Linked DNA regions of Geothrix sp. 21YS21S-2. The protein of the gene in region 2 interacts with the protein of the main gene of each other region in a pairwise test. Links are inferred from orthologs where the notes say so. Each region holds a gene or a part of one and is shown on either strand. Other genes may lie near its edges. The genes, in order: epsC and cysK.

The links.
Region 1: the proteins of cysK (region 2) and epsC interact in binary tests that used the Escherichia coli proteins (3 or more experiments, as listed by UniProt). The link is inferred for Geothrix sp. 21YS21S-2 from one-to-one orthologs.

What each region holds. Positions count from the first base shown.
Region 1 is NZ_CP132910.1:1,367,170-1,377,824, reverse strand. What follows is about bases 7,901-10,655. They hold epsC (serine O-acetyltransferase EpsC), read left to right. Parts: upstream 7,901-8,867; coding sequence 8,868-9,443; downstream 9,444-10,655. Other genes in these bases: RAH40_RS06175 (division/cell wall cluster transcriptional repressor MraZ), read left to right, coding at 10,197-10,655; RAH40_RS06185 (ABC transporter permease), read left to right, coding at 8,093-8,857; RAH40_RS06190 (ABC transporter ATP-binding protein), read left to right, coding at 7,901-8,100. Also shown: modB (molybdate ABC transporter permease subunit), read right to left, coding at 1-299; modA (molybdate ABC transporter substrate-binding protein), read right to left, coding at 302-1,111; RAH40_RS06215 (rhodanese-like domain-containing protein), read left to right, coding at 1,164-1,583; RAH40_RS06210 (ATP-binding protein), read left to right, coding at 2,019-3,671; RAH40_RS06205 (helix-turn-helix transcriptional regulator), read right to left, coding at 4,436-4,822; RAH40_RS06200 (hypothetical protein), read left to right, coding at 4,912-6,213; gshAB (bifunctional glutamate--cysteine ligase GshA/glutathione synthetase GshB), read left to right, coding at 6,188-7,183; more of RAH40_RS06190, read left to right, coding at 7,186-7,900.
Region 2 is NZ_CP132910.1:3,662,065-3,672,755, reverse strand. What follows is about bases 400-3,190. They hold cysK (cysteine synthase A), read right to left. Parts: upstream 2,365-3,190; coding sequence 1,435-2,364; downstream 400-1,434. Other genes in these bases: RAH40_RS16185 (DapH/DapD/GlmU-related protein), read left to right, coding at 2,987-3,190; RAH40_RS16190 (Rrf2 family transcriptional regulator), read left to right, coding at 2,496-2,930; RAH40_RS16200 (ISL3 family transposase), read right to left, coding at 400-1,044. Outside these bases: more of RAH40_RS16200, read right to left, coding at 124-399; more of RAH40_RS16185, read left to right, coding at 3,191-3,727; RAH40_RS16180 (ABC transporter permease), read right to left, coding at 3,915-6,251; RAH40_RS16175 (ADOP family duplicated permease), read right to left, coding at 6,253-8,631; RAH40_RS16165 (Do family serine endopeptidase), read left to right, coding at 9,202-10,691.

The DNA.
Region 1 (10,655 bases), 2.3 Mb from region 2 along the record:
GGCAGGTTGAAGAGCACCGAAGCCAGCAGGAGGCCCTCGAAGGAGAACGCCAGGGTCCTGCCGGCCAGCGAGGCGTAGAGCGAGCCCAGGGGGCTCCTGGCGCCGAAGGACACCAGCAGGTAGTAGCCCAGCACCGTCGGTGGCAGCACCAGGGGCAGGGCCACGGCCGCCTCCACGAGGCTCCTGCCGCGGAAGCGGGCCCGGGCGAGGAACCGCCCCAGGAGCACGCCCACGGGCAGCAGGAGGGCCACGGTCCAGGCCGCCAGTCGCAGAGAGAGCCCCAGGGCGGTCCAGTCCATGGTCAACCCCGCTCGCCGGGCAGCAGGAAGCCGTAGCGCCGCAGGATGGCGCGGGCCCCCGGTTGCTGGAGGTACGCATGGAAGGCGCGCGCGGTGGCCCCCGCCCCCCGGAGGAGCACCATGCGCTGTCGCAGGGGCTGGTGGAAGGATTCAGGGATGAGGTCGAACCGGCCCTTGCCGGCGAAGGCCGGGGAGCTGGCCAGGGAGTACGCGATGATGCTGCCCTGGGCGTTGCCGGACACGGCGAACTGGGCCGCCTGGACGACATTCTCGCCCAGGACGAGCCTGGGCCGGATGGCGGTCCAGAGCCCGGCCTTCTCCAGCGCCTCCTGGGCCCGTTTCCCGTAGGGGGCGTGCTGGGGATTGGCGATGGCGAAGGATTGAACCCGGGCCCCCTCCAGCGCGGCCCGCAGGTCCTGGAGGGTCCCGTCCGCCTTGAGGGGCGAGCCCGCCGGCACGAAGATCCCGATCCGCCCGGTCGCATAGAGCGTGCCCTCGTCGAGCGTCCGGCCGGACTGGGCCAGAAGCCGGACGAAGGCCTCGTCCGCGGAGAGGAAAAGCTGGAACGGGGCTCCCTGTTCGATCTGCCGGGCGGCATTGCCTGAGCTCCCGAAGGACAAGCGGACGGTCCGCCCGGTGTCGCGCCGGAACCGGTCCGCGATCTCCTCCAGGGCGAACTGGAGGTCCGCCGCCGCGGCGATGGTGGGGGGCTCCTCGGGCCTGGAGCGGTGACACCCGGCGAACAGCAGGGTCAACAGCAGCAGGGCGCCGTTGAAAGCCCGCCGGCACGTCCAGGATGGAACTTCGCGCATGGACCCAGGATAGGGTAGGGTGGCCGGAATCGGGTAACGGTAGAATCGAGGTATGGAAACCCCGGATCCGAAGGAAGCCGCCCAGGCGGGAAGGGTCATCCAGGGCCTTCGGTTCCTGGCGCCCGGGGAAGCCCTGGAGGCACTCCGGCGGGGGGCCCTCCTGGTGGACCTGCGCATGGATGAGCTGGTGGCCATGAAGGCCTTCGACGTCCCCGAGCAGATTCACATCTGCCATTCCGACCTGGCCGGCCACCTCGCCGGGATCCCCCGGGACCGCCTGCTGATCCTGGCGGATTCCTCGGGCGTCTACACCAAGGCCGCGGCGGCCACCCTGCGGGCGGCCGGGATCGAGCGCATCGCCTGCCTCAACGGGGGCATGCTCGCCTGGGATGATGCGGGGCTGCCCCTGGCCACCGATCCCGCGGCCCTCCTCTACGGGGCCTGCCCCTGTGTCTTGAAGCCGCGGAACTAGAACGCGTTTGTCATGTTTATGCGGTCGGGGCCTTTCCAATCCGTGCCGTCAGGACAAGGCTGTTCGGTTCAATTATGGGACTGGCCGCGAGCGGCCCCGAGGCACCGGGCAAGCCCAACGTTCTGTTCCTTCCTTCCGAGGGGTCGCCCGACCCACCCTGGACAGGCCGATCAGACCTTCAACCAGACCAAGATGCAGGCCATGGCAACCTGGCCGCCAAGCTGCGTGCCGTTTTCTCAAAGCGGGTTGTAAAACCAGTTGGCTGCTTGAGGCGGTGTGAGAGCCTCGGTCGACCTATTCCGCCGCGCTCAGGCGGAAGTTATTCCGTGCGCACATTATAAACGGACAGTTTTTACCACAATTCTGAAGGGGTGAATCTCTCCGGGGGCCCAGAACCATTTGGGTGCAAATGGCTACAATGGACTGAGGCATTCCGTGACCCTGATTCCCTCCAGTGAAACCCTGACCGTCGAGTTCAAGTCCGACCGGAAGGGTTTGCCCGACCACGAGCTGGTGGAGGCCCTGGTCGGCATGGCCAATGCCGAGGGTGGCGAGGTGTTCCTGGGGGTCGAGGACGACGGGTCGCCCACCGGCCTCCACGCCAATCACCTCGGGCTTGGTGGACTTCCAGGCATGGTGGCCAGCCTGACCCGGCCGCCACTGGCGGTCCAGACCGAGCTTATCGAGCAGGGGCCGGTGAAGGTCGCCAGGATCACCGTCTCGAAGGCCATGCGCATCGTCGCCACCGCTGGCGGGCTCGTCGTTCGCCGGCAACTCCGGTCGGACGGCAAGCCAGAGAATGCGCCTATGTACCCCGGCGACTACCTCACCCGCCAGGGCGACCTGGGGATCCTGGACTTCTCCGCCCTGCCGGTGGAGACCGCCTCCGCGGACGACCTTGATCCCCTCGAACGGGTGCGCCTGCGCAACATGATCGAGCTGTTCCGGGGGGACGCAGCCTTGCTCAACCTGGACGACCAGGCCCTGGACGAGGCCTTGAACCTGACGGTGGCCCAAGGAGGAAGGCAGGTCCCTACGGTGGCCGGCCTCCTGATCCTGGGCCGGGAGAGGGCCCTCAAGGCCCACCTGTCCACCCATGAGGCGGCCTTCCAGGTCCTCGATGGAACCGACGTTCGGGTGAACGCATTCATGCGCTGGCCCCTACTTAAGACCTTCCAATACCTGGACGAACAATTCGCCCTGCGCTATGAGGAGCAGGAATTGAATTCCGGCCTGTTCCGGGTGCCCGTGCCCAACTTCGACCGGCGCGGCTTCCGGGAAGCCCTGGTGAATGCCTTGATCCATCGTGATTTCACCCGCCTCGGTACCGTCCATTTCGTCTGGGAAAACGACGGCATCACCATCAGCAACCCGGGCGGGTTTCCTGCGGGTGTGAACCCGGACAACATCCTCACCGTCCGCCCCACCCCGCGCAACCCCTGCTTAGCTGATGCCATCAAGCGGATCGGTATTGCTGAGCGGACAGGCCGGGGGGTGGACCTGATCTTCGAGGGGCTGCTCCGCTTCGGGCGGCCGGCGCCGGACTACTCAGCCACTGGGGCCACAGCCGTCGTCGTGAAACTGTTCGGCGGAAAGGCGGATCTGGCTTTCCTGGAGAACGTCTTGACGGAGGAGAAGCGCCTGGGCGCGCTCCTGCCCCTGGAGGCGCTGATCGTCCTGGCCACCCTGAAACGGGACCGGAGGCGTGGAACGGCGGATTTGGCCAGGGCCATGCAGCGGGCAGAAGCGAGCGCCAGACCGGTTTTGGAGCGCCTGGTGGAGAACGGCCTGGTCGAGGCCCATGGCACCACCCACCGGATCTACACACTGAGCTCGCGGCTCTACAGGAATTCCGGGCAGAGCGCCGCCTACGTCCGTCAGTCGGGGATCGAGCCAATCCGGCATGAGGAGATGGTACTAAAGCTGGTGGAGACCCAGGGCATCCTTCGCCGTGCCGATGTGATGGAGCTATGTGGTCTCAGCCCGAACCAAGCCCGAAAGCTTTTGGCGCGCCTGGTTGAATCGGGCCGCCTGCAGAGGGATGGGAAAACCCGGGGCGCCACTTATCAGCTTGCCGGCCCTAGGTGATGGCGTAGGTACAAGGCGGATGCTCCCCAAGGGGTTCCGATTGATCCCGATTGATCCCAATTGATCCCAATTGATCCCGATTGATCCCAATTGATCCCGATTGATCCCCGTGGGCACTTGGCCGGCTCTGTTGGAATCCCTTATGTCCGAATGCTACTGGGCTCTCTGGAGGCTTGGGTAATTGATCCCCCTCTTTGATCCCGGGGCCATCTTGGATGAGTTTGATAAGTTGTTTGAAAGGTTCCACTTGCCTGACGGTCCACCCCAAGGGAGAGGAATCCCAATACTACCAGTCGGACCCGAGCGCAAACCTTGCATTAGGTGGACTGGGTTGGCTGCCCTTCTGCTTATCTGCGCCTTGCGTTTAGTATTTTCACAAATAACGACAACAAACACCCATTGCATGGTGGGTTGTGGGCAAGGGTTCAAGCCGCCCGCCAACCTAGCCCATTTAAGTTCCCTGGAAACCGCCGCATCGAACGGTTTTGGCGCACTATCCTGGAACAACGCCTTTGGATCCTACCGTTCCCGACCATTCGTCGTGACGGAAGTATTTCAGAATATTTCGGTACGTATCCTGATGATGGGAGTTTCTCCAACATGGTGTCGGTCAGGAAACGTCTCGGTATGGTTGCTCCAGGATGCAAACTCTGGTTTTCGACCTTGCCAATATTTGTACAACCCAATTACTCATTCAGGTTAGGCCATTACTAATGCGCTCGGGGTCTTCCCGGCTTAATTGGGCAGTGTCGACAGGTTCCTGATCAGGTTTCCAGAGCCGGACGGCAACCCGCGGCCGGACATCCTTCTTCCCCGCCCGGACCGGCCTTGGCCCGGTCCGCGCCCCACCGGGTGAACAGGTTCCGGGTGAAGGCCGCGAGCGCGTCCTCGTTGATGGCGTAATAGACCCACTTGCCCTTGCGCTGCTCCCGGACAAGGCCGGCGGCCCGGAGCTGGCCGAGATGGTACGCCAGCTTGGAATGCGCCAGCCCGCCCAGTTCGGCCGCGAGGTCGCAGGCGCACACCCACACGGGGGCGTCCGGGTGCTCGGGTGAGCAGCAGGGCCTGGAGCGGCCCGCGGCCAGCAGGTCCAGGACCTTGAGCCGGAGGGGGTCCCCCAGGGCAGCCGCGATGGTGACGAGTTCGTCCATGCCTAGAATCATAGGTCGGAACGGGGTCATTTCAACTTTTCTTGACATGTCAAAAAAAGTTGACATATTTGTCCGTGGAGACCTTCGCCATGACCCGACACGAGGAAATGCCCTTCCTGGACTTCCGCTGGGGTGTGGAACGGGAGACCCACCGCATGCTTCCCGATGGCCAGCTCAGCCCGGAGCCCCACCCCGCGGCCCTCCGGCCGGGCCCGTTCACCCGGGACTTCGCCGAAACCATGCTGGAGATCGTCACGGACCCGCTCCCGTCCATCGGCCGGGTGATGGGGGAGCTGGAAGGCCTGACCCGGGAGGCCCGGGCGGCGGTCCATCCAGAGCGCCTCTGGCCCTTCAGCATGCCACCGCGGCTCCCGGAGGACGCCGGCATCCCCGTGGCCGCCCTGGGCCGGCGGGCCGTCCTGTATCGCCAAGGGCTGGCCCTGCGCCACGGCAAGGCGCGGCAGATGATCAGCGGGGTGCATCTCAACACGTCCTTCGGTCCGGCCATGGAAGGCTGGCTCGCCGGGCACACCCCGCTGGGCGCAGGCGAGGACAGCTTCCAGCTCCGGCTGGCCCGGAACCTGTACGGGGACCTGGCCTGGTTCTCCATCCTCTTCGGGGCCTCCCCGGTGACGGCCGAGGGCGGACCCCTGGCCGTCTCCCACCGCAACGGACCGCGCGGCTACGCCCGGGCCGGGTTCCTGCCGTTCCTGGACCTCACGTCCACCAAGGCCTACCTCGACGGGATCCGCCGGGGCCTGGGGACCGTCTCCCCGGAATTCACGGCCCTGGGCCTGGTGCGGGACGGGCGGGTCCTGCAGCTCAACGGCAACGTCTTCCAGACGGAGAAGGAATTCTACGCGCCCATCCGCCTGCGCCAGGCGGCCCGGGCCGGGGAGTCGGGGCTCCAGGCCCTGTCCCGCCGGGGGGCCGGCTACCTGGAGCTGCGGTTCCTGGACGTGGATCCCTTCACGCCCACGGGCGTTTCGGAGGACGGCCTCCGGCTGATGCACCTCTTCATCCTGGACGGCCTGGCGCGGCCCACGGAGCCCCGGCCCACGGCCGTGCTGGGGGAGGACCTGGACCGGGCCGCCCGGGCTGCGCGCATGGATCCCCGCGCCCTGGACCCGGCCCTCGCGGGGGGCCTGGGAACCCGCCTGGATGAACTCGAACGCTGGGCCCTGGCGCTGGACGGCCTGGAGCCCGGGGGCCGCCACCTCCGGGCCCTGGACGGCTACCGGGCCCGGGTGGCCAGGCCCTCCCTTCTGCCCTCGGCCCGGCTCGCGGCGCTGTTCGAGGCCTCGGGGATGGACTGGACGGCCTTCGGCCTGCACATCGCGAATCAATTTCCGAAAGGAGTGAGCCATGCACTGGACTACGCCGGGGTATGAGGAACTGGAACTCTCCACCCAGCTCGTGATCAGGGAGGCCCAGGCGCGGGGCCACGCGGTGGAGGTGCTGGACGCGCCGTCCAATTTCATCCGCATCCGGGGCGCGGGGCGGGTGGAGTACCTCCGCCAGGCCACCCGCACCTCGGCGGACACCTACGTGAGTCCGCTGATCATGGAGAACAAGAAGGTCACCAAGCTCCTTCTCGCCGAGGCGGGGATCCGGGTTCCGGAAGGCGGGGACTACGCCAGCCTGGAGGCCGCCGGGGCCGACTTCCCGCGGTGGCGGTCCCGGGGCACGGTGGTGAAGCCCAACACCACCAACTTCGGGATCGGCGTCTCCATGCTGCCGGCGCCCGTGTCCGAAGCCGAATACCTGAAGGCGGTGGAGACGGCCCTGGCGGCCGACGGCACGATCCTCGTGGAGGAGCTGATCCCGGGGCGGGAATTCCGCTTCCTGGTGATCGGGGACGCGGTGCGGGCCATCCTGCACCGCGTGCCGGCGCGGGTCCTGGGCGACGGCCGGCATTCCGTCGCGGAACTGATCGCGGAAAAGAACGAGGACCCCCTGCGCGGCAAGGGCTACCGGAGTCCCCTGGAGAAGCTCCGCACGGGCCCCGAGGAGGCGGCGCACCTGCGCCTCGCCGGGCTCACGTTCGCGTCCGTGCCGGAAGCGGGACGCGAAGTCGAGCTCCGGCCCAATTCCAACATCAGCACCGGCGGCGACAGCCTGGACTTCACGGACCGGATCCATCCCGGCTACTCAGAACTGGCCGTGGCCGCGGCCGCGGCCGTGGGGGCCCGCATCTGCGGGGTGGACATGCTGATCGAGGACGTGGAGCGCGAACCTTCCGCCGCCACCTACGGCGTCATCGAGCTGAACTTCAACCCGGCCCTGCACATCCACGACTTCCCGTTCGAGGGCGAGAACCGCCGCGTGGAGCGGCACGTCCTGGACCTCCTGGAGCTGTGACCATGCTGACCCTCGAAGGCCTCACCAAGACCTACCGCGGCGCCCCCAGGCCTGCCCTGGACGCCGTGGACCTGGGCGTGGAGCCCGGCGCCTTCCTGGCCCTCCTGGGGCCCAACGGCGCGGGCAAATCGACGCTCATCAACATCCTCTCCGGGCGCTGCGAGCAGGACCGCGGCACCGTCCGGGTCGCGGGCAGGCTCCTGGCCGCCTCCGACCCCGCGCTGCGCACCCTCATCGGCATCGTGCCCCAGGAGATCCGCTTCGACTACGTCTTCACGGTCGAGGAGATCCTGCGCATGGAAATGGGCTTCTACGGCCTGCGGGCCGACCCGGCCCGGCTGGATTTCCTGCTGGAGCGCCTTTCCCTGGCATCCAAACGCAAGGAAAAGGTGCGGAGCCTCTCGGGGGGCATGCAGCGGCGCCTCATGATCGCCCGGGCCCTGGTGCACCGTCCGCGCCTCCTCCTCCTGGACGAGCCCACCGCCGGGGTGGACCTGAACCTCCGGCACGACCTGTACGGCTTCCTGCGCGAACTGAACGCGGAAGGCCTGACCATCCTGCTCACCACCCACTACCTGGAGGAGGCCGAGGAGCTCTGCGGCCGGATCGTGGTGCTGGACGAGGGCCGGATCGTGGCCGACGAGGCCCGGGAGGCCTTCCTGGGCATGGCCGGTGACTTCCTCACCCTCGACATGCGCACGGAGGCGGAGTCCCAGGTCCGGAGCCTGTTCGAAGGCCGGGGCATGGCGGCCGAGGCCGGCGCCGGCCTGCGGGTGGTGTTCCCCAGGTCCGCCCGGGAGCCGGTGCTGGCGGCCCTCGCGGAGGCCTCGCCGCTGGTGGACTCCTTCCAGATCCTGCGGCCCCGGCTGGAGGACGTCTTCATGAAGCTCACCCGGAAGGAGGCCGCCCTTGTTTAGCCCCTGGATCGCGTTCCGGACCCTCTTCCTGCGGGAGGTGATGCGCTACCTGAAGCTGGCCGTGCAGACCCTTTTCGCCCCGTTCCTTTCCAACCTGCTGTTCCTCAGCATCTTCGGCGGACTCATGGCCTCGCGGAGCAGCGGCCCCGGGGGCGGGCCCTACCTCCGGTTCCTGGTGCCGGGGCTCGTGCTCATGGGGACCTTCCTGTCGGCCTTCCAGAATCCCCTGTTCTCCCTGGTGGCCATGAAGTACCAGAACACCCTCCAGGACCTGAGCCAGTACCCGCTTTCCACCGCTTCGAAGTTCGCCTCCTTCGCCCTGGCCGGAGCCCTGCGGGGCTTCCTGGTGGGCGTCATGACCTTCGCCGCGGCGGGCCTGTTCGCGGGCTACCACCTGCAGCACGCGGCCCTCTTCTGGGCCTTCCTGGCCTCCACCGCCTTCGTGGCCGCCTCCGGCGGCATCGTGGCAGGCCTTTTCCTGGATTCCTTCGAGAAGACCAACTTCCTCGTTGCCCTCGTCCTGACGCCGGCCATGTTCCTGGCGGGCGTGTTCCAGGCCGCCGGCACCTCCCCCTGGCTGGACCTTATCGCCCGGTACAACCCGCTGGCCGCCCTGGTGGGGCAGGGCAGGGGGCTCTTCCTGGGGACCGGCGGGCCGGAGCCCGTCACCTTGCTGCTGGGCGCGGCCTTCTCCACGGCGTCCGTCGCTCTGGCCATCTGGGCCGTGGGGGCCCGCAAGGGAATGAAAATCGAATAAGGAGCTTGCCATGACCCACGCCGCCGCATGCTGTGAACTCCCGTCCCGGGCCGAAGCAACGGCCCTGCGCAGGCTGCCGTACTTCTTCTCCGACGCCGCGGCCATCTGGCGCCGGGACCCCGCGCTGCGGGGCGGCGCCCTGAAGGCCCTGGAGATCGTCCTCTACGCCTCCTTCTGGGCCATGCTGCTCCACCGCGTCGCCCACCCCCTGCACCGGCTGGGACTGCCCTTCGTGCCCCGGCTCCTGAGCCAGGCGGCGCGCTTCCTGACGGGCATCGAGATCCACCCCGGCGCCGTGATCGGGCGCGGGCTGTTCATCGACCACGGCATGGGCGTCGTCATCGGCGAGACGGCCATCGTCGGAGAGGATGTCCTGCTGTACCACGGCGTGACCCTGGGAGGTGTGGATGCCAGGCCCGGCCGCCGCCATCCCCGGCTGGGGAATGGGGTCATGGTGGGGGCGGGGGCGAAGGTGCTCGGCCCCGTGACCCTCGGTGACGGGGCCCGGATCGGGGCCCAGGCCGTGGTCCTCACCTCCGTGCCCCCGGGCAGGACGGCGGTGGGGGCGCCCGCGCGCATCGTTTGAACCGGCCCCCTGCGCGGTGACCCTCCGTCCATGCGAAGGGGAGGAAGGCCAGGCCCTTGTGGAAAACCCCCGGCCTCGACCTCCCCTCCTTGTCCGTTCCCGGCGCCTCTGCGAGACCTCAGCGCCCCAGCGTTTCAGCTTTTTCAAGGGAATCCGGCAATGGGGTCCACTGCCCATCCGTCCGGAATCCTCTCGGGAATGGATCAGACGCCGGGCCGCAGGGATCCCGCAGAGGCGCTGGGTCACAGCATCCCCGCACCTCGACCCGGCAGACTCGTCGAAGGCGTCACCCCTCTCAAGGAGCGATCCAGGCGGAGGGGCCGCGCCCCGGCAACCCAATGGGTCGGGCCGTGGCAGGGTGGGCCGCGCCTGAGGGCTTCCTCCTTCAGGCGCCTCCCTCCCGGTCTGCCGGAGGACCCGGAGGTCCATGGTCGCTTGGCAGAGCGACCGTCTGTTTTTCGAGCCGCATTTCGCATTCCCGAAGGAAATTATTCAGGGCCAGGCTAGGTCTGCTCGCCGAATTTTCGCCGGGGCCTGGGGCCCTTTGCCCAAAAAGCGTAATAAACAGGGGGTTTCTTTCGGATTCCACGAGAGTCGCCCCGGTATTTTCGTTTTACTTCCGGCTTGTTCCATAACAAACCATTTCTAAACTTGGGAGTGGAATTAAACGGAACAAATTGGGTTGAAGTGGCAATTTGTGGCATTCCATCCCTCTCCCCTGCAATCTTTGAATGTTGTTGAAAGGCGACACCGGTGCTGCGACTTCGCGGAAATGCACCGGCCACCGTGGACGAAAAGGGCCGTCTCAAGCTGCCCACCACCTTCAAGGCCGACCTGGACGTCTTCGCCAAGAGCGAAGGCGAGCCCGGCCTGCGCGCGTACCTCACCTCCCTGGACGGCAAGGGGGCCCGGCTCTACCCCCTGCCCGTGTGGGAGGCCATCGAAGCCAGGCTGGCGTCGGTGCCCGGCACCAACCCCGCCAAGCGGCGGTTCCTGGAAGTGACGGCGTACTACGGCTCCGAAGTGGAGCCCGACGCCCAGGGGCGCTTCGTCATCCCGCCCACCCTCCGCGAGGCCGCGAGCCTCGTGGGCGAAGTGGCCATCCTCGGCCAGATGGACCACCTGGCCATCTGGAACAAGGAGGCCTTTGCCGGCCGGCTCGTGGCCGACCCCCTCACCACCGAGGACCTCGCGGCCCTCGCGGACCTGGGG
Region 2 (10,691 bases):
TCGATTTGCCCATAGCAGCCCAGTCGCGCCGGCCCCTGCCGCTCCGGGCTTGTTCAAGACCGTAAATCGGGTTGCGCGTCATCGCACCGACCCAGCCGAAGGCCTGGGTTCCGCGAACCCGATTTACTGACTATTAAAGCCCCACAGGGCCTTAAGGGCGTCCTTCATGACGTAGGCCGTCATGAGGGCTTGGTTCGCCTCCAGGAGCGCGTTGAGCCTGGTCTTGCTCTCCCGGTTGGGCAGGTTCTCCCAGTTGCCCAGCAGGAGCCACTTGGCCCCCTTGATGAGTTCCCGGGCGGCCTTGTCGTCCCGGCACCGATTGGCCTCGTTGACCCGGATTCGGTCGAGCACCTGCTTTCCGAAATTGGCCAGGACATGGAACTGGTCCAGGACGATCTCGGCATTGGGGCAGTGTTGGCGGACTTCCGCTTCGAAAGTGGGGGACATGTCCATGGCCACCGCCGCGACCTTGCGGCACCGCCGCTTGCCGAGCCATTCGAAGAAGGGCCTGATATCCGCCTTGCCCCGGCCTTTGCCCACCCAAAGCACTTGGCGGGTTTCGGTATCGGCGAACACCGTGGCGTAGCTCTGCCCCTTATGGAGGGCGAACTCGTCCATCATGAGCAGCCGGACCTTGCCTGGTCTGGCTGGCTCCAGCGTGCGCTCCAGATAGGCCTTGTCGATGTCCTTCACTGTGCCCCAGTGGAGGCCATAATGCTCGGCAACCCGCTTGATGGGCATGACCTTGCACATGCGGGCCACACTCTCGGCCATGCGGTTGGTGACCCGTGCATAGGGTTCCAGCCAGTCCAGGGCCTCCAGCTTGGGTCCGCAGGCAGGGCAGGCCACCCGGACACGCCAGACCACCAACACGGTATCCGCGTCGAACACGGGCAGGTCCCGGATCTCTCGCTGGGACCAGTCGTGCACCGCTGAAACCTTGCGCTGGCAGCCGCTGCAGGTCCGAGGGTGGACACCGAAGCCGAGCAACTCGATCCAGACCTGGGCGCGGGTACCCTTCTCCCCCGGTTCGAACCTTTCCACGGTTCCGACGCGATGCCCTTTCCATCCGCCCAAACGGGCAATAAGCTCCTTGGTAGGCAGCAGCGGCCTCCTCTCATCCTGGTTTCTCGACAACTCCAAGATGCCTGAAGTCCACTGCTGCCGACCTGTTACCCGATGAATCCGGCAATCTCGATCGAAGGGCCTATCGCCGAGGCGCCGAGGAGCCGAGGATCGCCGAGGAATAAAAAGAAGATCTTTTCTCGGCGAACCTCGGCCCCTCGGCGCCTCGGCGATAAGCTTTTCGTTTCAACTTACCTGGATGACGGGCTCAGAACGGCCCCTATCGACCGGACCCGGCCTCCTCGTCAGCACCAAGCTAAAGTGAGTGTGGGTCGGCGCCACCCCTCAAATCCGTGAAGAACCCTTTTTCTACGCCTCGGAGAAGAGCGGGTGGGTGAGGTAGCGCTCGCCGGTGTCGCAAACGACGGCGACCACGGTCTTGCCCGCGCCCAGTTCCCTGGCCACCTTCAGGGCCGTGAAGACGATGGCCCCGGTGCTGATGCCCGTGAAGATCCCCTCCTCGCGGGTGAGGCGGCGGGCGATGGCGATGGCGTCGTCGTAGCCCACGTCCTCCACGCGCTGGAAGGCCTCGCGGTTGAGGATCTTCGGGACGAAGTTGGCGCCCAGGCCCTGGAGCTTGTGGGGGCCGGCCTTGCCCTGGGTGAGGAGCGGGGAGTCCACGGGCTCCACGGCCACCACGAGGGTGCCGGGCTTGCGCTTCGCCAGGATCTCGCCCACGCCGGTGATGGTGCCCCCGGTGCCGATGCCGGCCACGAAGGCGTCCAGCTCGGGCACCTGCTCGAGGATTTCCTCGGCGGTGGTGCGGCGGTGGACCTCGGGGTTGGCGGGGTTGTCGAACTGGCGCACCACCCAGTACTTGGGGTCGGCTGCCGCCAGCTCCTCGGCCTTGTCCACGGCGCCCTTCATGCCCAGGGGGCCGGGGGTCAGGATGAGGTTGGCCCCGTAGGCCTTGAGGATGGCCCGGCGCTCCAGGGTCATGGTCTCGGGCATGATCAGGGTGATGGGGTAGCCCTTGGCGGCGGCCACGAAGGCCAGACCCACGCCGGTGTTGCCGCTGGTGGCCTCGAGGATCTCCTGGCCGGGCTTGAGGGCCCCGGAACGCTCGGCGTCCTCGATCATGCTGAGCGCGATGCGGTCCTTGACGCTGCCGCCGGGGTTGGCGCTCTCGAGCTTGAGGTAGATGGTGGCGCTGCCCTTTTCCGCGATGCGGTTCAGGCGGACCACGGGGGTGTTGCCGATGAGCTGGTAGGCGTAATCCACGCGATTGGGACGGGGCATGGGACTCTCCTTTCGGGGTTGGGGGACCTTCGGAACCCAAGAATGGGGGATCCGGAATTAATTGTCAAGTTTATCCATGGACAATAGGAAGAATTACGTTCTCCCCCTATACTGGGACCTGGAGGCGGGCGATGAAGGTTTCCACCAGGGGGCGGTACGGGCTGCGGATCATGGTCGAGCTGGCCGTGCACCACGGGTCCGGCCCGGTCCTGGTGACCACCATCGCCCAGAACCAGCAGCTCCCGGGCAAGTACATCCACGTGCTGGTGGGGGGCCTGAAGGCCGCGGGCCTGGTGACGGCCGTGCGCGGCCCCAACGGCGGCCTGGAGCTGGCGCGGGAGCCCCGGAGCATCACGCCCCTGGACGTGGTGGAGGCCCTGGAGGGCCGCATCAGCGCAGCCGACTGCACCCTGGACCCCGAGCTGTGCGGGCGCGCCGCGGACTGCGTGACCCGGGACGTGTGGTGCGAACTGGCCGCGGCCATGGAGGCCTCCCTGCGCCGGCACACGCTGGCCGACCTGGCCGAGCGGGTCAAGGCCGGGGGCGGCGCCGCCTACGTGATCTGAGCGGCTGACAGGGCGGCCCCGGGGATGGCACGATACATCCAACCCCCGGAGTCCCCATGGCAGAGCAGGTCTGGAAGCGCAGGATCCTGACTCCGCTGCAGTTCCTTCTCTCCCTGGCGCTGTTCGCCGAGGCGGCCATCGTGCTGGGCCTGGCGGCCTTCCCCGCCATCAAGCTGGTGGTGTGGGCCCAGGGCCTACCGCTCGCCGGCAACCTCCACGTGCTGGCCCTGGGCATCGCCCTGGGGGCGGCCTACTTCGTCTTCGGCATCACCCTCATGGTCCTGCTGCCCATCGCGCGCTGGGTCACCTTCGCCCAGGGCACCCCCGTGGGCACCTTCACGTACGTGTCCTGGGAGGGGTGGCGCTGGGCGAGCTACAACGCCCTGACCCTCTTCCTGCGCTTCTCCTTCGTGAACTGGGTTCGGCTCACGCCCTTCCTCCCCGCGTACCACAGCCTCATGGGCATGAGGATCGGGGCCCGGGTGCAGATCAACACCGCCGTGGTGGCCGACCAGAACCTCATCACCATCGGCGACGACACCGTCATCGGCGGGGACGTCACCCTGGTGGCCCACGTGGCCGAACGGGGCCGCCTCTACGCCGCGCCGGTGGTCATCGGACGGAACGTCACGGTGGGCCTCATGGCCGTCATCTTCCCGGGCTGCGTCATCGGCGACGGAGCGGTCCTCGCGGCGGGGTCGGTGCTGTCCAAGGGGACCCGGGTGGGCGCCGGGGAGATCTGGAGCGGGGTGCCGGCGCGCAAGGTGGGTAGGAGGCACGGGGCCAGGCCCTCCTAGGCTGCGGTGGCCGGCCCTCCCCACGGGTTCGCAACGCTACGCCATGCCGGTGACGAAGGGGAAGACGTTGGCAGGCACCTTCAGGAACCGCGTGGGATGGTTCCCAGGGCGGGAGGGGCCGAAACCCTCTCTGGCCGGGTCGCGAGGAGGCCATTCATGGCGCAACGATCCCAATCCGGACCCGAGGCTACTCGCTCCGCAGCACCGCCCAGGGATCCACCCGCAGCGCCCTAAGCGCCGGCAGCAGGCACGCCGCGAGCCCCACCGCGACCAGCAGGAGGGCCGCGGCGCCTAGCGTGGCCGGGTCCCCGGCCCGCACCCCGTGGATCTGCGACTGGATGAACCGTCCCAGCGCCACGGCCCCCGCGAGGCCGCAGGCGATGCCGGCCCCGATCCAACGCAGGCCCTGGCCCAGCACCAGGCCCAGGATGTCGCGGGCCGTGGCGCCCAGGGCCATGCGGATGCCCAGCTCCCGCCTGCGCATGCCGGTGATGAAGCTCAGGACCGCGTAGATCCCCACCGCTGCCAGCAGCAGGGCCAGGGCCGCGAAGGCGCCCAGCAGCACGCTGCCGGCGCGGGTGGCCTGGCGGTCCTGGTCCACAAGCGAGGCCATGGCGCGCACGGTGCCAAGGGGCAGGTCCGGGTCCACTTCCCGCAGCGCCCCGCGCAGGGCCGGGGCCAGGGCCGCGGGGCCCCGAGCCACCAGGGCGAACGAACCCAGGCTCTGGGACGTGGGGCCGCCCAGGGTGAGAGGGAGGTAGATTTCGGGCTCGGGGTCCCGGGCCAGACCGTTGTGGCGCACGTCGCCGGCCACCCCCACCACGCGCAGCCACTGGCCCCGCTCCAGGGCCACGCGGCGGCCCAGGGGGTCCCCTTCGCCGAAGTGCCTGCGGGCGAAGCGCCGGCTCACCACGGCGCCGTCCCGTTCCCCCTGCTCCAGTTCCCGGCCCCGCAGCAGGGGGATGCCCATGGTGCGGAAGTAGGCGGGGGAGACGTGGTGGGCGATGGCGATGCGGCCCTCCTGGGCGGGCTGGCCCTCCACGTCGTACGAGGTGGTCCAGGTGGAGCCGGCAAAGGGCAGCGTATCGCTGGCGGCGGCGGAGGCCACGCCGGGGATGGCCTCCACCCGGTCCCGCAGGCGCCGGATGAAGGCGGCGCGGTCCTCGAGGGCGGGGTATGCGCGGGCCGGCACGGTGAGCGTGGCCATGACGAGCTGGTCGGGCTGGAAACCGGGGTCCAGGGTGCGCAGGTGGGAGAGGCTGCGCACCATGAGGCCCGCGCCTACCAGGAGCAGGGTGGTGAGGGCCACCTCGGCCGTCACCAGGACGCCCCGGAGGCGGTTGTGCGCCGTGGCGCCGGGCCCGGGGGCCAGGCCCAGCACGAGGGCGGTGGCCACGGACAGCAGCAGGATGAACCCGGCCATGCGGAAGTCCCAGCCGGGGCGGTCCAGGTGGGCCGGCAGGGCCAGGAGCCGCACCAGGCCGGACATGGCGGCCTGGGCCGGCAGCCACCCCGCGAGGCCCCCCAGGAGCCCCAGCAGGGCGCTCTCGGTGAGGGCCTGGCTGCCCAGGTCCCAGGGCGAGGCCCCCAGGGCCGTGCGGATGGCCTGGTCCCGCTGGCGGCGGGCCTTGCGGGCCAGCATGAGGTTCAGGAGGTTGGCGCAGGCCGCCAGCAGCACGAAGGCCACGGCGCCCAGGAGGAAGAGGAGCGTGCCCCGGGCGTCGCGCACCAGCTCGTCCCGCAGGGGGACCACCTGCGCGGAACGCCGGGTGTTGGAGGCGGGATGGGCGACGGCGAGGGCCGCGGCGACGCGTGTCATCTCCGACCGGGCCCCGGCCAGCTTCATGCCCGGCGCCAGGCGCCCCACCACGCCCAGGAAGTGCCACCCGCGCCGTTCCGTCTCCTCGGCGCTGAAGGCCGCGGGCAGGATCAGGTCCAGCCGGTCCCCCATGAAATCGAACCGGAAGCCCCGGGGCATCACCCCCACCACCAGCGCGTCCGATCCGTCCAGGGAGACGCTGCGGCCCACCACGGCCGGATCCCCGCCGAACTGCCGCATCCAGAAGCCGTGGGAGAGGATCACCACCCGGGAGGCCCCCGTGGCGTCCTCCTCGGGCAGGAAGCCCCGCCCCAGGGCCGGAGCCACCCCCACCACCCGGAAGAATGTCCAGGAGGCCCGCAGACCGAAGGCCCGCGCCGGCTCGATGCCCCCGGCGACGTTCACGGAGGTGTTGCACACCGCGGCCAGGGCGTCGAAGCCCCGGGCCTCGCGCCGCCAATCCAGGAAATCCGCGGGGGAGACGGAGGTGATGGAACCGTCGTTGGTGTGGGTCTCCCACACCGCCACGAGGCGCTCCGCGCCCGGATAGTCCAGGGGCCGCAGCAGGGCCCGGTCCACCAGGCCGAAGATGGCGGCGTTGGCGCCGATGCCCAGGGCCAGGATGAGCACGGCCATGGCGGTAAAGCCGGGGGTGCCCGCCAGGGAGCGGAGGGCCCATCTCAGGTTGGTGGCGAGCCGGTTCATGTCACTCCTGACGCAGGGCTTCCGACGGGTTCACCCGGGCGGCGCGCAGCGCCGGCAGGACGCAGGCCAGGAGCGCCGTCGGAACGAGGATGGCCAGGACGCCCAGGTGGATGGCCGGACCCGCCCCGCCCAGGCCGAAGAGCAGCGGCCCCAGGATCCTCCCGGCCTGCCACCCGAACAGGATCCCGAGGCCAAGGCCCAGCCCCACCATCGCGGCGGCGCCCGCCAGGATGCCCCCCACCACCTGGGCGCGGGTCGCGCCCAGGGAAAGGCGGATGCCGATCTCCCGCCGCCGCTGGAGGGTGATCTGCGCCAGGACCCCGTAGAGGCCCACGCCCGAGAGCAGCAGGGCCAGGAGCCCGAACGCGGTGAACAGGATGCCCGCCATGGTGCGCACGGCCATGCTCTCCTTGAGCGCTTCGCGCAGGGGCCGGGGCTCGGGCAGCGCGAGGCCGGGATCCAGGGACCGGAGGACGGCCTTCACCTGGGCGCCGTACCGGGCGGGGTCGCCCTGCACCTTCACCGCCACCACCGGGCCGCCGAAGAGCTCATGGAACTCCGCCGGCAGGTAGACCTGCGGGTCCTCCGGCCGGTCGAGGCGGTTCTCGGCCGTATCCGCCACCACGCCGGCCACCCGCTGGGGGGCGATGCCGTCGGAATACAGAGGGCGGCCCACGGCGTCCTGGCCCGGCCAGAGCTTTTCCGCCAGGCGCCTGCTGATCATGCAGGTGCCGGGGTCCGCCGGGGGGAAGGTTCCTCCCGCGAGGAGGGGGATGCCCATGGCCTTGAAATAGCCCGAGGTGACGACGTGGACCCGCACATAGATCTCCGAGCCCTGGGCCCGTCCGGGATCCGCGGTGACGCTGCCTCCGTTGGTGGCCTTGACGAAGGGGAGGGTGTCGTTGACGCCGGCGCCCCCGACGCCCGGCAGGGCCGACAGGGCGGGTTCCAGGCGCGCCAGGAACGCGCGCTGCGCCGGCAGGTCGTACCGGGAGGGCGGCAGGGGGACGTTCACCGTCAGCACCGGTCCCGCCTCGAAGCCGGGATGCACGCGCTGGAGGTTCACGAGGCTGTGGATCAGGAGTCCGGCTCCGGTGAGCAGCATCACCGACAGGGCGACCTCCGCCACCACCAGGCCCTTGAGCACGCGCCAGTGGCCGCGGGAGTGGCTGGCGCCGTACCCGGCCCGGAGCACCTCCACCAGGCGCGGGCCGCAGGCCATGAACCAGGACAGGAAGGCCAGGGCCAGGCCCGTGGCCAGGACCAGTCCCAGGGCCGCCGCCAGCAGCGCGGGGTAGACCGAGGCGGCCGGCATGGGGAGGAGGTCCTCCAGCAGCCAGCGGAGCCCGCCCTGGATGAAATAGCTCAGCGCGATCCCCGCCGCGCCGCCCGCGGCGGCGAGCATCAGGCTCTCGATCAGGAAGAGGCGCCCCATGCGCCCCCGCCCCGCGCCCAGGGCCTGGCGGATGGCCAGGTCCCGCCCCCGGCCCAGGTCCCGCACCAGTTGGAGCCCGGCGACGTCGAAGCAGGTGATGAGCAGCACCAGCGCCACCGCCCCCTGCAGGAGGAGCAGCACGCGACGGTAGTTGCTCACCGTCTCCTCCAGCAGGCTGGAGGCGCGCAGGTCGAACCGGGGATTCTGCCTGCGGGCCTCCATGCCGGCGGCGGCGGCCCGGACCTGGGCCTGGGCCTGGACGAGGGGAACCCCCGGGTTCAGCCTGCCGATCGCCAGGAAGGTGCCCATGCCGGGACTCCGCGTTCCGAAGGGGGCCGCCTCCGGCACGAACACCTGGGAGTCCGAGATCCGGCGGTGGAACCGGAAGTCCTTCGGCAGCACCCCCACCACCTGCACGGCCTTGCCGTCCAGGTCCAGGGTGCGGCCCAGCACGGCGGGATCGCCGCCGAACCGCGCCATCCAGAAATCGTGCCGGAGCACGCCCACGGTGGCGGGCAGCACCTCCTCGTCGGGGCGGAAGACGACCCGGCCCAGGGCGGCCCGGACGCCCAGGACGTCGAAAAAGCCCGCCGTGACCATCCCCACGTCCACGCGAATCGGCTCGGCCAGCCCCGTCAGGGTGCGGGTCCGCGCGGTGCAGGCCGCCATGGCCTTGAAGCCTCGGCCCGCGGCCTGGAGCGCCAGGAAGTCGGGCATGGTCATGGGTCCGGTCTCACCGGTCTGGAGGTCCGCGGGATCCACCTCCACCAGCCGGCCGCTGTCCGGGAAGGGCAGCGGCCTGAGGAGAAGACGGTCCACGTGGGAGATCACCGCCAGGTTCGCGCCGATGCCCAGGGCCAGGCAGCCGGTCGCGGCGGCCAGGAAGCCCGGAGCGCGGAGAAGGCTCCGGACCGCCTGGCGGATGTCGATGAGAAGACCTGTCATGACGCTGCTCCGGGGAATCCGGTCCAGGTCAGCCAAATGGGTGCCAAAAACAAACCCCTTTATTCCTACCTTTTGGATTCAACACCCGGGGACGCGGCGTCCCGGAATCGGGATCCGGCGTCCCACCCCCGCACATCCGTTCCCCTCCGGGGCGGGACGGATGGCGCGGGTGCCCACCAGCTCCACCGGAATCTCGAGGGGGAGGCTCCGGTCAGGCATGGAGGGGAGGTCCGGCGCGACGGGGAAAAGCCCCGGGGAGGGAGACTCCACGGGGCTTTCGATCTGGGGCGGATGACCGGACTTGAACCGGCGACACCTGGAATCACAATCCAGTACTCTAACCAACTGAGCTACATCCGCCGTTGGATCTATCAGAATATCCGCAACGTGCCCCCCTGGGAAGCGCCATCTCGGGTCCCGGCGGCGAGGAGCTAAACCCGCGCCTTTTTTCCTCGTCTATACTAGATGGCGTATGAGGTTCACGACGCGGAACTTATTGATCTTTTACATCATATAGCAACCAGACCCATCACCTGGCCCGGGTCGGGCAACTCTCACGAGGGAATACCTATGAAACGTCAGATCAAGCAACTCTTCATGCTTTCCGCCTTCGCGGGCGTCTGCATGGCCGTGGGCATGGGGCTCAGCTACCGCTGGGTCGCCAGGGCCCAGGAGGAGCAGCCCGTCACCGTCGACGCCAAGGGCCTCGACCGCCTCCCGCCCATCGCGGACGTGGCGGAGAAGCTCAATCCCACGGTGGTGGCCATCACCAACACCAGCTTCGTCAAGAACCGGGGCCGCTTCGAGGGCGAGTCCCCCTTCGGCGACGACTTCTTCAACTGGTTCTTCGGGCCCCAGCGGCCCGGCACCCGCAAGCCCCAGGAGGAGGAGCAGCGGGTCCAGGCCGGCGGCAGCGGCGTGGTCATCTCCCCCGACGGCAAGATCCTCACCAACAACCACGTCATCGACGGCGTGCGGGGCGGGGACAGCACCATCGAGGTGAAGATGGCCGACGGCCGCACCTTCAAGGCCACGATCCTGGGCAAGGACAAGGAGCTGGACATCGCGCTGATCAAGATCGACGCCAAGCACCTGCCCTACGCCAAGCTGGGCGACAGCGACGCCATGCGCATCGGCGAGTGGGTGGTGGCCATCGGCAACCCCCTGGGCCTCGAGCACACCGTCACCCAGGGCATCGTCTCGGCCAAGGGCCGCCAGCTCACGGGCCCCGGCCTCGAGTCCTTCATCCAGACCGACGCCGCCATCAACCGCGGCAACTCCGGCGGACCCTTGCTCAACCTCCGGGGCGAGGTCGTCGGCATCAACACCGCCATCCGCCCCGACGGCCAGAACATCGGCTTCGCGGTACCCGTGAACATGATCAAGCGGGTCATCGCGGACCTGGAGAGCGGCAAGCCCGTGAGCCGCGGCTACCTGGGCGTGGGCACCCGCAACCTGGACAACGAGTTCCAGTCCTCCCTGGGCATCAAGGAAGGCGCCGTGGTCTCCAACGTCGACCGGGGCACGCCCGCGGACAAGGCCGGCATCCAGCGCCTGGACGTCATCACCGCCGTGGATGGCCAGAAGGTCCGCAGCGGCGATCAGCTGGTGGCCGCCATCGCGGGCCGAAGGGCCGGCGAGTCCGTCACCGTCACGGTGTGGCGCGACGGGGCGTTCAAGGACATCAAGGTGACCCTGGGCGACCGCAAGGAGTTGCAGAAGGGCGAGGCCCAGGACGGAGAGGAGGACGACTCCGCGCCCAGGACCGACCCCGACAACCCCAAGCAGATGAACCTCGAGAAGACCTACGGCTTCACCGTCGAGGCCCTGTCCCCCGCCAACCGTCACCAGTTCGGCGTCCCCAACGACGTCAAGGGCGTGGTCATCACCTTCGTGGCGGCCCGGTCGGGAGCCGCGGAAAAGGGCCTCCAGGCCGGCCTGGTCATCACCGCCGTGGGTCCCAAGGACATCGACGGGCTCCCGGCCTTCCAGGCCGAAGTCAAGAAGGCGGGGGGCAAGAAGCCCCTGCTCCTGCTCGTGCGGCCCCCCAGGGGCGCCTC